2 regions of the Buttiauxella noackiae genome follow, and region 1 is predicted to be linked to the other one. Evidence: predicted binding sites of a transcription regulator. Region 1 holds the regulator's gene; the other holds the start of a gene.

The links. Region 1 encodes Fur, which represses iron uptake genes when iron is present. Its sites were predicted from a motif close to ATAATAATGAGAACNACTATCAA; they were not measured.
Region 2: IX31_RS01025 (TonB-dependent siderophore receptor) is a predicted target of Fur. The motif match lies at 2,417-2,439, and genes of this name have one in related genera.

Annotation. Positions count from the first base shown of each region.
Region 1 is NZ_JPRU01000001.1:1,561,281-1,567,019, forward strand. Features, by position in the region: gene seqA (replication initiation negative regulator SeqA) at 1-329, opposite strand, end outside; gene ybfF (esterase) at 514-1,290, shown strand; gene ybfE (LexA regulated protein) at 1,426-1,707, shown strand; gene fldA (flavodoxin FldA) at 1,857-2,387, shown strand; gene fur (ferric iron uptake transcriptional regulator) at 2,670-3,122, shown strand; gene chiQ (ChiQ/YbfN family lipoprotein) at 3,214-3,546, opposite strand; gene chiP (chitoporin ChiP) at 3,594-4,991, opposite strand; gene glnS (glutamine--tRNA ligase) at 5,464-5,739, opposite strand, start outside.
Region 2 is NZ_JPRU01000001.1:237,501-243,239, forward strand. Features, by position in the region: partial or broken gene IX31_RS01020 (Tn3 family transposase) at 1-34, shown strand, start outside; gene IX31_RS01025 (TonB-dependent siderophore receptor) at 146-2,323, opposite strand; gene IX31_RS01030 (alpha,alpha-trehalase) at 2,629-4,341, opposite strand; gene IX31_RS01035 (serine/threonine protein kinase) at 4,478-5,739, opposite strand, start outside.

The sequences.
Region 1 (5,739 bases):
TCACCAAAAGCTTGAGCATCAAGTGTATAAAGAGTTGAAAGCACCATCATAAAACGGTTAACCGCTTTCTTTTGCTCCGCATATTCATCGGACAGCAGTAATTCACGAACCGCACGAACGCGATCGCGTGCTTTATTTACGGGTTTGGCTTCCGGAGCAGGTGTAGCAGCCGTTGCCGCCGTCTGACCGGTAGTTGCTGTTGTAGCTGGAGTTTGGCCGGCGGTAAATTTCAACATGCGCCGTAAAATATCGGACGCGCTTTCACCAATGTGCTGCGTGTGGCTGGCAATATAGCGATAGAGCTCGTCATCAACTTCAATTGTTTTCATCTTAATCCAGTGCGATATCTTTTCTGAATGCAAGTAATTGGGATTATAAGGACAAATCCCAACCTCGGGTAGCGCCAGGCTTTTGTCACACCACAAAGTCAGACTAAACTGGAAATTTGCGGCACTAAGGCTGAATGCCGTTATGATACCCTAACCACACGAAGTAAAAAAAAAGAACTTTGCCATGAAATTGAATGCTCGCCTGCAAACTGCACAACAATCGACTAGTAATTCCCCCATCGTCCTTATTCACGGTCTTTTTGGTAGCCTTGATAACCTGGGCGTGCTGGCCCGTGACCTTGGGCAGGATCATACGTTGCTGCAAATCGATCTTCGCAACCACGGTTTATCACCACGAAGCGCTGAGATGAACTACCCAGCAATGGCGCAGGATGTGGTCGAAACGCTCGATGAATTTGGCTTTGAGAAAGCGATTATTATTGGCCATTCAATGGGCGGCAAAGTGGCGATGGCACTGACTGCCATTGCCCCTGAACGTATTGATAAATTAGTGCTGATTGATATCGCGCCAGTGGATTATCAGGTTCGTCGCCATGATGAGATTTTCGCAGCGATTAATGCGGTTAGCGCATCTGATGTTAAAACTCGCCAGCAGGCCGCGACCGTGATGCGCGAGCATCTTGATGAAGAAGGTGTCATTCAGTTCTTACTGAAATCCTTTGCCGATGGCGAATGGAAATTCAATGTGCCGGTGCTGTGGGAGCAATATGAGCATATTGTCGGCTGGGAAAACATTCCCGCATGGAACGAACCGGCGCTATTTATTCGCGGCGGCGCATCTCCTTATGTTGATGAATCACATCGTAGCCAACTGCTTTCCCAGTTTCCTCAGGCACGTGCTCATGTGGTTGCCGGTGCCGGACACTGGGTTCACGCAGAAAAACCTGATGCTGTTTTGCGCGCAATCCATCGTTTTATCGACACAACAACGACAAACTGATTAAAAACAAACCGACTGGCCGCAAGATGTGGCTAACGCGTTGGCGCGCAAGCCATGCTGATGTATGATTGCGCGCTAAAATGCGCCAGAGCACCCCGCTCCGTGCCACCTGAATTCCCTGTCAGTAGTCTAATCATGGCAAAAGAACAAACGGACCGTACTACATTAGATCTGTTCGCGGACGAGCGTCGCCCGGGGCGACCAAAAACCAATCCGCTAACGCGTGATGAGCAATTGCGTATCAATAAACGCAACCAACTCAAGCGCGATAAAGTACGCGGCCTGAAGCGAGTGGAGCTAAAGCTCAATAACGATGCGGTAGATGCTCTCAATCAGTTGGCTGAAGCGCGCAATATCAGTCGTAGTGAATTGATTGAAGAGATGCTGCTCGAACAACTGAAGCAACATCTCAGTTAGTTTTAATGCTGCTTCCCTGTTAGATTTTGCAGACTGTGCACTACGGGGTCATAGCAGTTTCCGCACTGTGATGTGTTCTGCTATGATTGCCCTATCTGTGGCTAAATAGCAGCCACCATACCATTAAGTATCAAGAGGTTATTTTACTCATGGCAATCGTAGGCATTTTTTTCGGCAGCGACACCGGTAACACCGAAAATATCGCGAAAATGATTCAAAAACAGCTCGGTAAGGATGTTGCTGAGGTGCATGACATTGCTAAGAGCAGCAAAGAAGACCTGGAAGGCTTCGACATTCTGCTTCTCGGCATTCCAACGTGGTACTACGGCGAAGCGCAGTGCGACTGGGATGATTTCTTCCCAACTCTGGAAGAAGTTGATTTCAATGGCAAACTGGTTGCCCTGTTCGGCTGTGGTGACCAGGAAGACTATGCAGAATACTTCTGTGACGCATTAGGTACTATCCGTGACATCATTGAGCCGCGTGGTGCAGCTATCGTCGGTCACTGGCCAACGGCGGGTTATCATTTCGAAGCGTCTAAAGGTCTTGCAGACGACGACCACTTTGTTGGGCTGGCAATTGACGAAGACCGTCAACCTGAACTTACTGCTGAACGTGTTCAGAAGTGGGTTAAACAAGTTTCTGAAGAACTAAACCTGGCTGATATCATCAACGCCTGATTCCAGATGCGGCACAACTATTAGGTTGCGCCGCATTGATAGTTATTTCCGATTAAAATAATTGCTACAAATTTTTAACTTTCCAGTTTGTCCCTGTACAATGAACTCCTGACAAAATAGCTAACAAGGCAATCAAATCGCGACTCAACCGCCATTTCTTAGCTTGATTATGCATAATACTTGCGGTTCCCATTTAGAAGTGGCAGTTCTATAATGAGACGCATTCATCTTAACGCTCACCCTGAGTCCGAGCGAATCGTTAAGCAACAGGACAATTTCCGCATGACTGACAATAATACCGCATTAAAGAAGGCCGGCCTGAAAGTCACGCTTCCGCGATTAAAAATCCTTGAAGTGTTGCAGGGGCCGGTGAACCATCACGTCAGTGCGGAAGACTTATATAAACGTCTGATTGATATGGGCGAAGAGATTGGTCTCGCCACAGTTTATCGTGTATTAAACCAGTTTGATGATGCAGGCATTGTGACTCGTCATAACTTCGAAGGCGGCAAATCCGTATTCGAACTGACGCAACAGCATCACCATGACCACCTGATTTGCCTGGACTGCGGCAAAGTTATTGAATTCAGTGATGATTCAATCGAAGCCCGCCAGCGCGAAATCGCATCACGTCATGGTATTCGTCTGACTAACCACAGCCTGTACCTGTACGGTCATTGCGCTGAAGGTGATTGCCGTACCGACGAAAACGCGCACGAAATCAGCGAAAAGTAATCTGCATAGCCTGACATCCCTGACCCGGATGTCACCTATAAAAAAACCGGTGAGACAATTCACCGGTTTTTTTATTGCTCAAATACGGTAACTATTTGTTGTTTGCGCGGATTTCCTGCCAGATTTTATCGCATTTAGCTTTAACAGCCTGGTCATTACCCGTTTGTGTTGCCTGAATGCAGTTCTGGTAATCCAGTGTGCGAACGGTTTCTTTCTTCGCAAACTCTTGATGCTCTTTTTCCTGACCCAGTACATTCAGCACGCTTTGGCAGGCCTGGATTTTATCAGGGTTACCTTCTGCAGTGTTAATGCAGGCACTATATGCTTGTTTCAGCTTTGAATCTTCCGGAGCAGTTTTAGGTTGTTGCTGTGCACATGCACTCAAACCTAACGCCATCACCACAGTCAGAATGATTTTTTTCATGCTTGATATCCTTAAAAAAACCGGGCGTTTTCACGCCCGGATTCGAATCAGAAGATGGTGAACGGTGCGATGACGATGAATTTCACGTCGCGCTCATCCTGGAAGATGTTGCCGTAACCACCGCCCCAGCTTGGGATGTCTGAATGGTTGTCATACTGAGTGAAGTGCAGTTTGAACAGAGTACCTTTCGCACGGCCATCCTGAACGGTATACAATGCATCAAGGCTGTAGGCAGATTCTTTCAGGCGATTATCAGCATCGTAGTAACCGTCAGTGGTTGGTTTAGAGCTTGGTTTTGCATCCCATGCGTACACATAAGAAGCACCCACTGCCCAACCTGCCAGATTCCAGTTGCTCAGGTCATACATCGCGCCAGCAAATACTGCTTTTTCACCGTTGGCGTTGAAGTCAGAGCGGTTATCCCACCACACATCAAGACGACCGTTTGAAGATGCATAAGTTGGGGTCATACGCTGCAGGAAGTAACCTTGTTGGCCATCGGCTTTAACAATAGTTCCTTCAAGACGCAAATCAACCTGGCCCACGCGGTATCCGAGAGTCAGAGCTTGTAACCATGCTGTGCCGTCGTACAGATCGTTAACGCTGCCATCAGAAACTTTGTCACGCGTGCCGTAGAACTGGTAGCTGGTTGTTAACGGGCTGCCGGCGATATCAAATTTGTAGCTTGCTTTGGTGAAGTACTGATCAACGTAGCCTTCAGCCTGCCCAAATGCCGCTTCGAGAATGAAATCATTTTTGAAGTCATACTTCGCGCCAAGAGAGTGTAAATATTCAACTTTGGTGTTTTTGTCGTTCTGATAGAACTTGTCCATTTCCAGGTGCCATGGAGCTTTGTACTCGTTGGTCCACATGTAGGAGAAGCTCAACGCACCAGAATCGCCGTAGTCAAAGTTTGCACCGGCTTCAGCACCCTGATAAGTACCAGGCATGAAGCTCCAGTGCGGTGCGAGCAAGGTTTGCCCGGTTGGCTGAATGTAACCGCCACGCGCCCAAACTGGACCGTATTTAAATTTAGCTGCTGCTTTATAGAGGCTAATACCGCTTTTATCACCTGAATAATCTTCGTCGTAAGCTTTGTTTACAGAGGAAAATGCGATTTCGTTCGGGTGACCGCTGTCGCCGTTTTCTGCCATTTCGATAGCAGTAAAGGCCGCGATATCGAGACCGAACATGTCAGCGGCGAAACCAGACTGGAAGTCCAGGTTGGCGTTCCAGGTAGAGTGCGCAAGGTTAGTTTCATATTTGTCAGTCGTAACATCTTTACGGTCACGCTCACGTTGCCAGTAATAAACACCACCGGTCAGAGTCGAGTCATCAATAAAACCTGCGGCACTTGCCTGAGGGATGACTACCAGTCCTGAAAGAGCCGTGACACCTGCAATTGCAAGCGCCAGTGCACTACGTTTGCCACTAAACGTACGCATATATTATTCCTCTTTGACGTATCAATAATCGCCGGACGTTAAAAGACGCCTTATGGCGAAAAAAAGTAAAAATGCCTAACGGCTAAAGCGGTTATGAATATTTGCCCGCATTACTGCTGCCCTTAAGACTATTTTTCGCGACGCGAATTATCAATGACTTTGTAAGAGTTCATTCCGATATTATGACAGAGAGCACATAATTTATGAGTATTTGTAACAAACAACGACACTAGGATTTTATCTTGATAATTAAGTTTTATAAAATACAAAGCTCTATATGAGAGCGCTCACATTATAAAAAGAAGAGTTTTTAATGTTCCGAGGTTGACCATAAAAAGTAGACAGTAAGAAGTGTAAATAACATTAATTCGCAACGCGAATGTGAAGATATTTTTAAGCAAATGATTATAAAGCGAAAAAAAACGCCGCAATTTGCGGCGTTTTTGTCAGATATTGACTTAGGGAAAAGGAACTACTCGCCCATTTTCGCCCAGGTATCACGCAAGCCAACGGTACGGTTAAATACCAGTTTGTCAGCAGTTGCATAACGGCTATCCAGGCAGAAATAACCTTCGCGCTCGAACTGGTACGCTTTGCCTTTTTCGGCATTTTGCAGACTTGGCTCAACGAAACCTTGCTTGATCACCAGAGATTCCGGGTTAATCGTCGCCAGGAAGTCTTCCGCAGCGCCCGGGTTGGCAACGCTGAACAGACGGTCGTAAAGGCGAATTTCAACCGGCAGTGCATG
Region 2 (5,739 bases), 1.3 Mb from region 1:
GTTGACATCATGTTGTACAAAAAAACTGTCTTAACGTGGGATGATTTCTGTTTTCCAAGCGGACCCCTATTAGCGTGGTGAATGAATTTAACCCATAAAAAAGCCGGTTAGTCTGCACTAACCGGCTTGAGTGACTCAAAATGGTTTAGAAATCGTAACCTACGGTGGCAATCACAGAACGCTCTGCACCCCAGTAGCAATAACCCGTACCGTAACAGCCAGCAACGTAGTCACGGCCTGTCAGGTTGGTGGCGTTAACCTGCACGAAAGCACCTTTTAAAGATGGCGTCCACGCACCCATATCGGCACGCACCATCGCATCCAGCAGCGTGACAGAAGGCACGCGCAGAGTATTTTCGTTATCCGCCCATTGCTTGCCAATATAGCGTACGCCCGCACCCAGACTGATACCTAAGTCGGCTTTGAACATTCCCCACAGGCTTGCCATTTGGTCAGGTGTCACATACGGCGTATTGCCGTCGTTACCGTCGATTGCATCCTTAAAGCGCACTTTGTTGTAAGTGTACCCAGCAATGGTTGAGAAACGCTGATTCCACTGTGAACGCGCTTCCAGCTCAACGCCCTGCGAGTGAACCTTACCTGCTGGCTCAAAGTAACTGCCCTGAACCACACGGTTACCGACATCTTTCTGCGTCAGGTCGTATAGCGCGACGGTATACATATCTACTGTGCCAACCGGCTGATATTTCACACCCGCTTCGTACTGCTCGGCAGTGGTCGGCTTGAGCAATTTGCCATCAGCATCAGGCAGAACCTGCGGTGTAATTGCCTGGCTGTAACTGACGTAAGGAGAAACCCCATTGTTAAACGCATACAGCAGGGAGGCACGTCCGCTGAAATGATCATCGGTGCGGTTATCTGTCACGTCACTGTCAATGGCTTCAGCCACGATATGGCTTTTGGTCACCATATGGTCGTAACGACCAGACAGTGTCATATGCCACTGATTCCACTTCATATCATCTTGTAAATAGATGCCAGTCTGTTCGTACTGACGCTTACCTGCTTTGGTCAACAGACCCTGATTAATAGTGGAGTAAGTCGGGTCGCGTGGATCGTAATAGTAGAAACCGCCAGGGCCGCCAGATTCGCCCGTCCATGGATTCAGGTTAGTGGTGTAAGCGGAATCATCAGAGAGGTTGTTGGTGTATTTATGGAATTCACCGCCGAGCACCACTTTGTGGTCCAGTTCGCCGGTTGCGAAATCCGCTTCCAGTTGGTTATCGATGGCGTAAGCGTCGAGCGATGAGGTTTCACCGCTGTAATAACGCATCAGTTCATCGTGCGCTGCATCTGCCCAGCCAATTTGGTAAGCCTGCTTCAGGCCCACATTTGAGTGAGTGTAACTGGCGTTGGAGCGGAAGGCCCACACGTCATTAAAGCTATGAGCGAACTCGTAACTGTAAATTTGCTGGTGGCGTTTGAATTCGTCATTACCCGGTTCGACATCAGAGAAACCGGTATCGAGTTTGCGTCCGGTAGAAGAATAGAGACTGCCGTCAGACGGAACAGAACCGTGGAAGCCGCCCGATGGATCTTTTTCCAGATAAGCGCGCAGCAACAACGAGGTATTTTCGCTCGGTTGCCACAACACTGAGGGGGAGATGGCATAGCGTTCTTCACGCGTTTTCTCATACTGGGTATCGGTATTTTTTGTCATACCGATGAGGCGCCAGGCCCATTCATCATTGATCGCATTGGTATAGTCGAATGCGGTGCCGTTGGTATTGTTGTTACCATACATAGCACGGACGTGGCCTTCCTCAATGAACTGCGGGCGTTTTGAAGTTTCCATTACCAGTCCGCCAGGAATGGTTTGCCCGTAAAGTGCGGAAGATGGCCCTTTGATAACGTCAATACGCTCAAGGAACCATGGGTCAACCTGCACAACGTTGTAACTGCCGCCGTCACTCATCAGGCGCAGGCCGTCAAGGAAGGTGTTATTCACATCACCGCCGTGAAAACCGCGCAGTGCAACTGTGTCATAACGCGTCGCACCGCCAGCAAAACCGGTGAAAGCGCCAGGTGTGTAGTTAAGCGCGCTGTTTACCGATAATGCACCCTGATCATCAATTTGTTGACGAGTCACGACAGACACCGACTGACCGGTAGTGATTAACGGCTCATCCGTTTTGGTGGCGCCACGACTGACCGTCGCGCTGTAACCCTGGGTTGGGCTGGTGGAGGTTTCTGTAAGTGTGTCGGTGACAATGACGGTATCTTCCGCCATCGCGTAGGTTGGAGCAGCAAGAGCAAGCGCGCAGAGTAAAGCGGAACGCTTTACGGTAAATGCCAGTTTCATTTAATTATTTTCCCGAGAAGGTCTTTTTGTTATCACCTGAAGAGCCGATCTGTGCCGGAGGGTTTGATATAAATTCAGGCGATCTTATAACGAATAGGAATGCGAATTATTATTGTTATTGTTTATGTAAGCAAGTGCAAATATTGGCAGGTAGAGAATTAAAACCCATGAAAAGACAGGTGTTTTACAGAAGAGTGCCGACTTTACCAGACCCCCTCCCTGGAGAGGGGGGCTGACAAGGTCGGTTGTGGGAGAGTTTTTTCTCCTTCTCCTTGAGAAAAGGAGAGGGTCAGGTTGAAACTATATTATTGGGCTGATGCGGCTTCAATCTTCGTTGTTTCAGTGACAGGCCCCGGTGTCGCAGAAGGCAATTTATCCGGTGTGGAATCGCAGGGCTTCTCTTTACCGCATAACAAATCGAGCATTTTCAGCGTCACGCCGTTGGTCCAGCCAAAACCATCCTGGAGAGGATATTCACCGCCACCACCGCCTGTACCCGTGCTGGATACATCATACTTTTCTACCAGTTTCTGCTCGCGGTTGTAGGTATGCTGCACATTAGTCATGAAGCGCCAGGTGACTTCCATGGCTAAATCTTTATGCCCGTAATTCTGCAATCCTTCGGTAGCCACCCATTGCAACGGAGCCCAGCCATTGGGTGCATCCCACTGCTGACCCGTTTTCAGATTGGTTGTCGCAAGCCCACCGGCTTTAAGCAGTTGCGCGCGAGTGATGGTTGCCATTTTGTCCGCACGCTCTTTCGAGGCCACGTGCACATAAAGCGGGAACAGTGCGGCGGCGGTCAACTGAGAGCGAACAGCGTTAGTTTTGAGATCGTAATCGGCATACCAGCCCTGTTTGCTATTCCATAAATGCGCTTCCAGAGCTTTCTGGCGAGCATCTGCCAGTTGCTGGTATTGCGTTGCAGCACTGGTGTCTTTCGCAACAGTGCTGGCGTGCGCCAGCGTTTTTTCCATCTGGAATAACAGGGCGTTTAAATCGACCGGTACGATTGAAGTTGTGCGAATCGAACCAAGTTGTTCCGGGTTATCCATCCAACGAGAGCTGAAATCCCAGCCCGAGGCGGCAGCGGCACGCAAATCACGATAGATTTCTGTCGCGGGCCGATTCGGGTTGTTTTTCGCGGTAGTCACATCATCCAGATAAGATTCAGTACGCGGCGTATCTCTGTCATCCCAATAGCGGTTCAGGACTGAGCCATCTTTAAGTTTCACTACGCGCAGGTTTTCAGAACCCGGTTGCAATGCATCGCTACCCTGCATCCAGTAGGCGTACTCTTTTTTCAATTGCGGCAGGTAAGTGGTGTAGGTTTCATCACCGTTATGGCTGGCCAGCAGTTCAACCATAAAAGCAAAGAACGGTGGTTGCGAACGGCTCAGATAATAACTCCGGTTGCCATTGGGAATATGCCCCCAGGCATCAATTTCGTGGGCAAAGTTATCCACCATATCCTGCACTTTGTCCCAGTGGCCGCTTTCTGCAAGCCCCAGCATGGTGAAATAACTGTCCCAATAATAGACTTCGCGAAAACGCCCGCCGGGTACGACATACGGCTTAGGTAACGGTAGCAACGAGTCCCATTTATCAACGCTGTCTGTGGTGCGCGTTAGCACCGGCCACAGGCTATCGATATGTTCACGCAGCGTCTGTCCTTCAGGTGGAACATATTTTTCACCCTCGCGCGGCAGGGTGAAGTTCACATTCACAAAATGACGTAAATCGAAGCCAGATTGATTGCGCTGCATGCGGTAGTCCGCAAGGATCATTAACGGATCGTTATTAGGAACCGCATCTGCAAAGGTCTTTTGGTCAGGGAATAATTTTGCAGTCTGGACATCAGTAAATAGCGGGCCAAGGAGCACATCTGGTGGCTGGGGCTGCGGTTGTTGTTCGTCAGCCGCCGAAGCGGGCAAGGTAAAAGCGACGAACGCACAACCGATAGCTATTTGAATCGCAAGCAATAAACTACGAGGACGGCGCAAAGCAGGATTTATCATCTATTGTTCTCCTTTTCATGATCGCGTGAAGTTTTAGCGATCAACCCTATGAAAACCTTAGACGAATTTGCGGGCAGTACCAGGTGCCATGTCGCATATTAAAGGAAAGCAGATAATTTACCTGCGGCACTGGCGCTTACCCTTGCGGATTAATTAACCACGTTCCGGCTTGTTCCACAGACAACGTCATGTTCCGCGTCTTATTATTGCCACGCAACGTGATCTGATATTTCCCGGCAGGCAGTTGCAAGAAACCATACCCATTGGCCCCAGGCGTGATTTTTTCTGTTTTGCCATTCACATCCAACTCTTCACCCTCATTCATGCGGACATATACGCGTGCCAGCATACCGTCAGTGGCGGGTACAACAGTTTGAGTTGCCACCGGTTGGACTTTTTGCGCCACGGGCGTCTCAAGTTTTGCCGTCTCGGCAGTTGGCGTTGCCGAGAAATATCCACCAAAAATGACCGCGCCTATCGCCACGCCAGCCAATAAACTGGCCGCTATCTGCAGTGGCAATTTGTAGCGTTTGCGCAAAGGAGATAGCGGAGTCATCTCGGCATCTTCCAGAGCAACCAACATGGTGCCCGGTTGTTTTAGTGATGTGTTGCCATTGATGCCGCTCATCGGAATTTCGGCCAGGGCCGCAAATTCAGCAATAGATTGCGGGCGGTCTTCAGGTTTTAGCGCCAGCGCGTGGTCTACGGCCTGCAACAAACTGTGGGAATAGCCTTCAGGGCCATTCTTCGCGAGTTTAACGCAAGGGTCCTGAATCGTGCGGGTGACACTAGCAGGAGGGCAGGTACCGGTTATCAACGTATAAAGAATGGCACCGAGCGCATAGATATCAGTCCATGGCCCTAATTGGTTTTCGAGATCGTCAGCGTACTGTTCCAGTGGGGCAAAACCAGGATTAAGCGGCGTTTTAATCTCGTCGCTGTTTTCTGCGTTGGCGCGCAGTGGAGCACCTGCGTTAAGTAGCAGCGGCGCTCCGTTGTCCTGAATCTGAATACTACGCAGGGACAAATCACGATGAATAAATCCTTCGTCGTGCAATGTGGCCAGCGCTCCGCACAACATCGGCAAAATCCTGCGTAACCAGGCATCGTTGATAATTTCGGGATGTTGTTGATGCAAATCTGCAAGCGTCATGCCGCTGGAGTAACGTGTTGCTGCATAGGCGGTTTCGTTTTGCGTCCAGAAACTTAAAACCTGAAGCAGGTTAGGGTGGTTGAATTGCGCAAGCTGACGAGCTGACTGCACAAAGCGACTCATACCGGAGTTGAACGCCTGGCTATCTTGTTTACTGCGCAAAACCAGCTGCATATTATCGCTACGAATGGTCAGCGCACGCGGCATAAACTCATTGATTGTTACCGGTCGTTCAAGTTGATGAT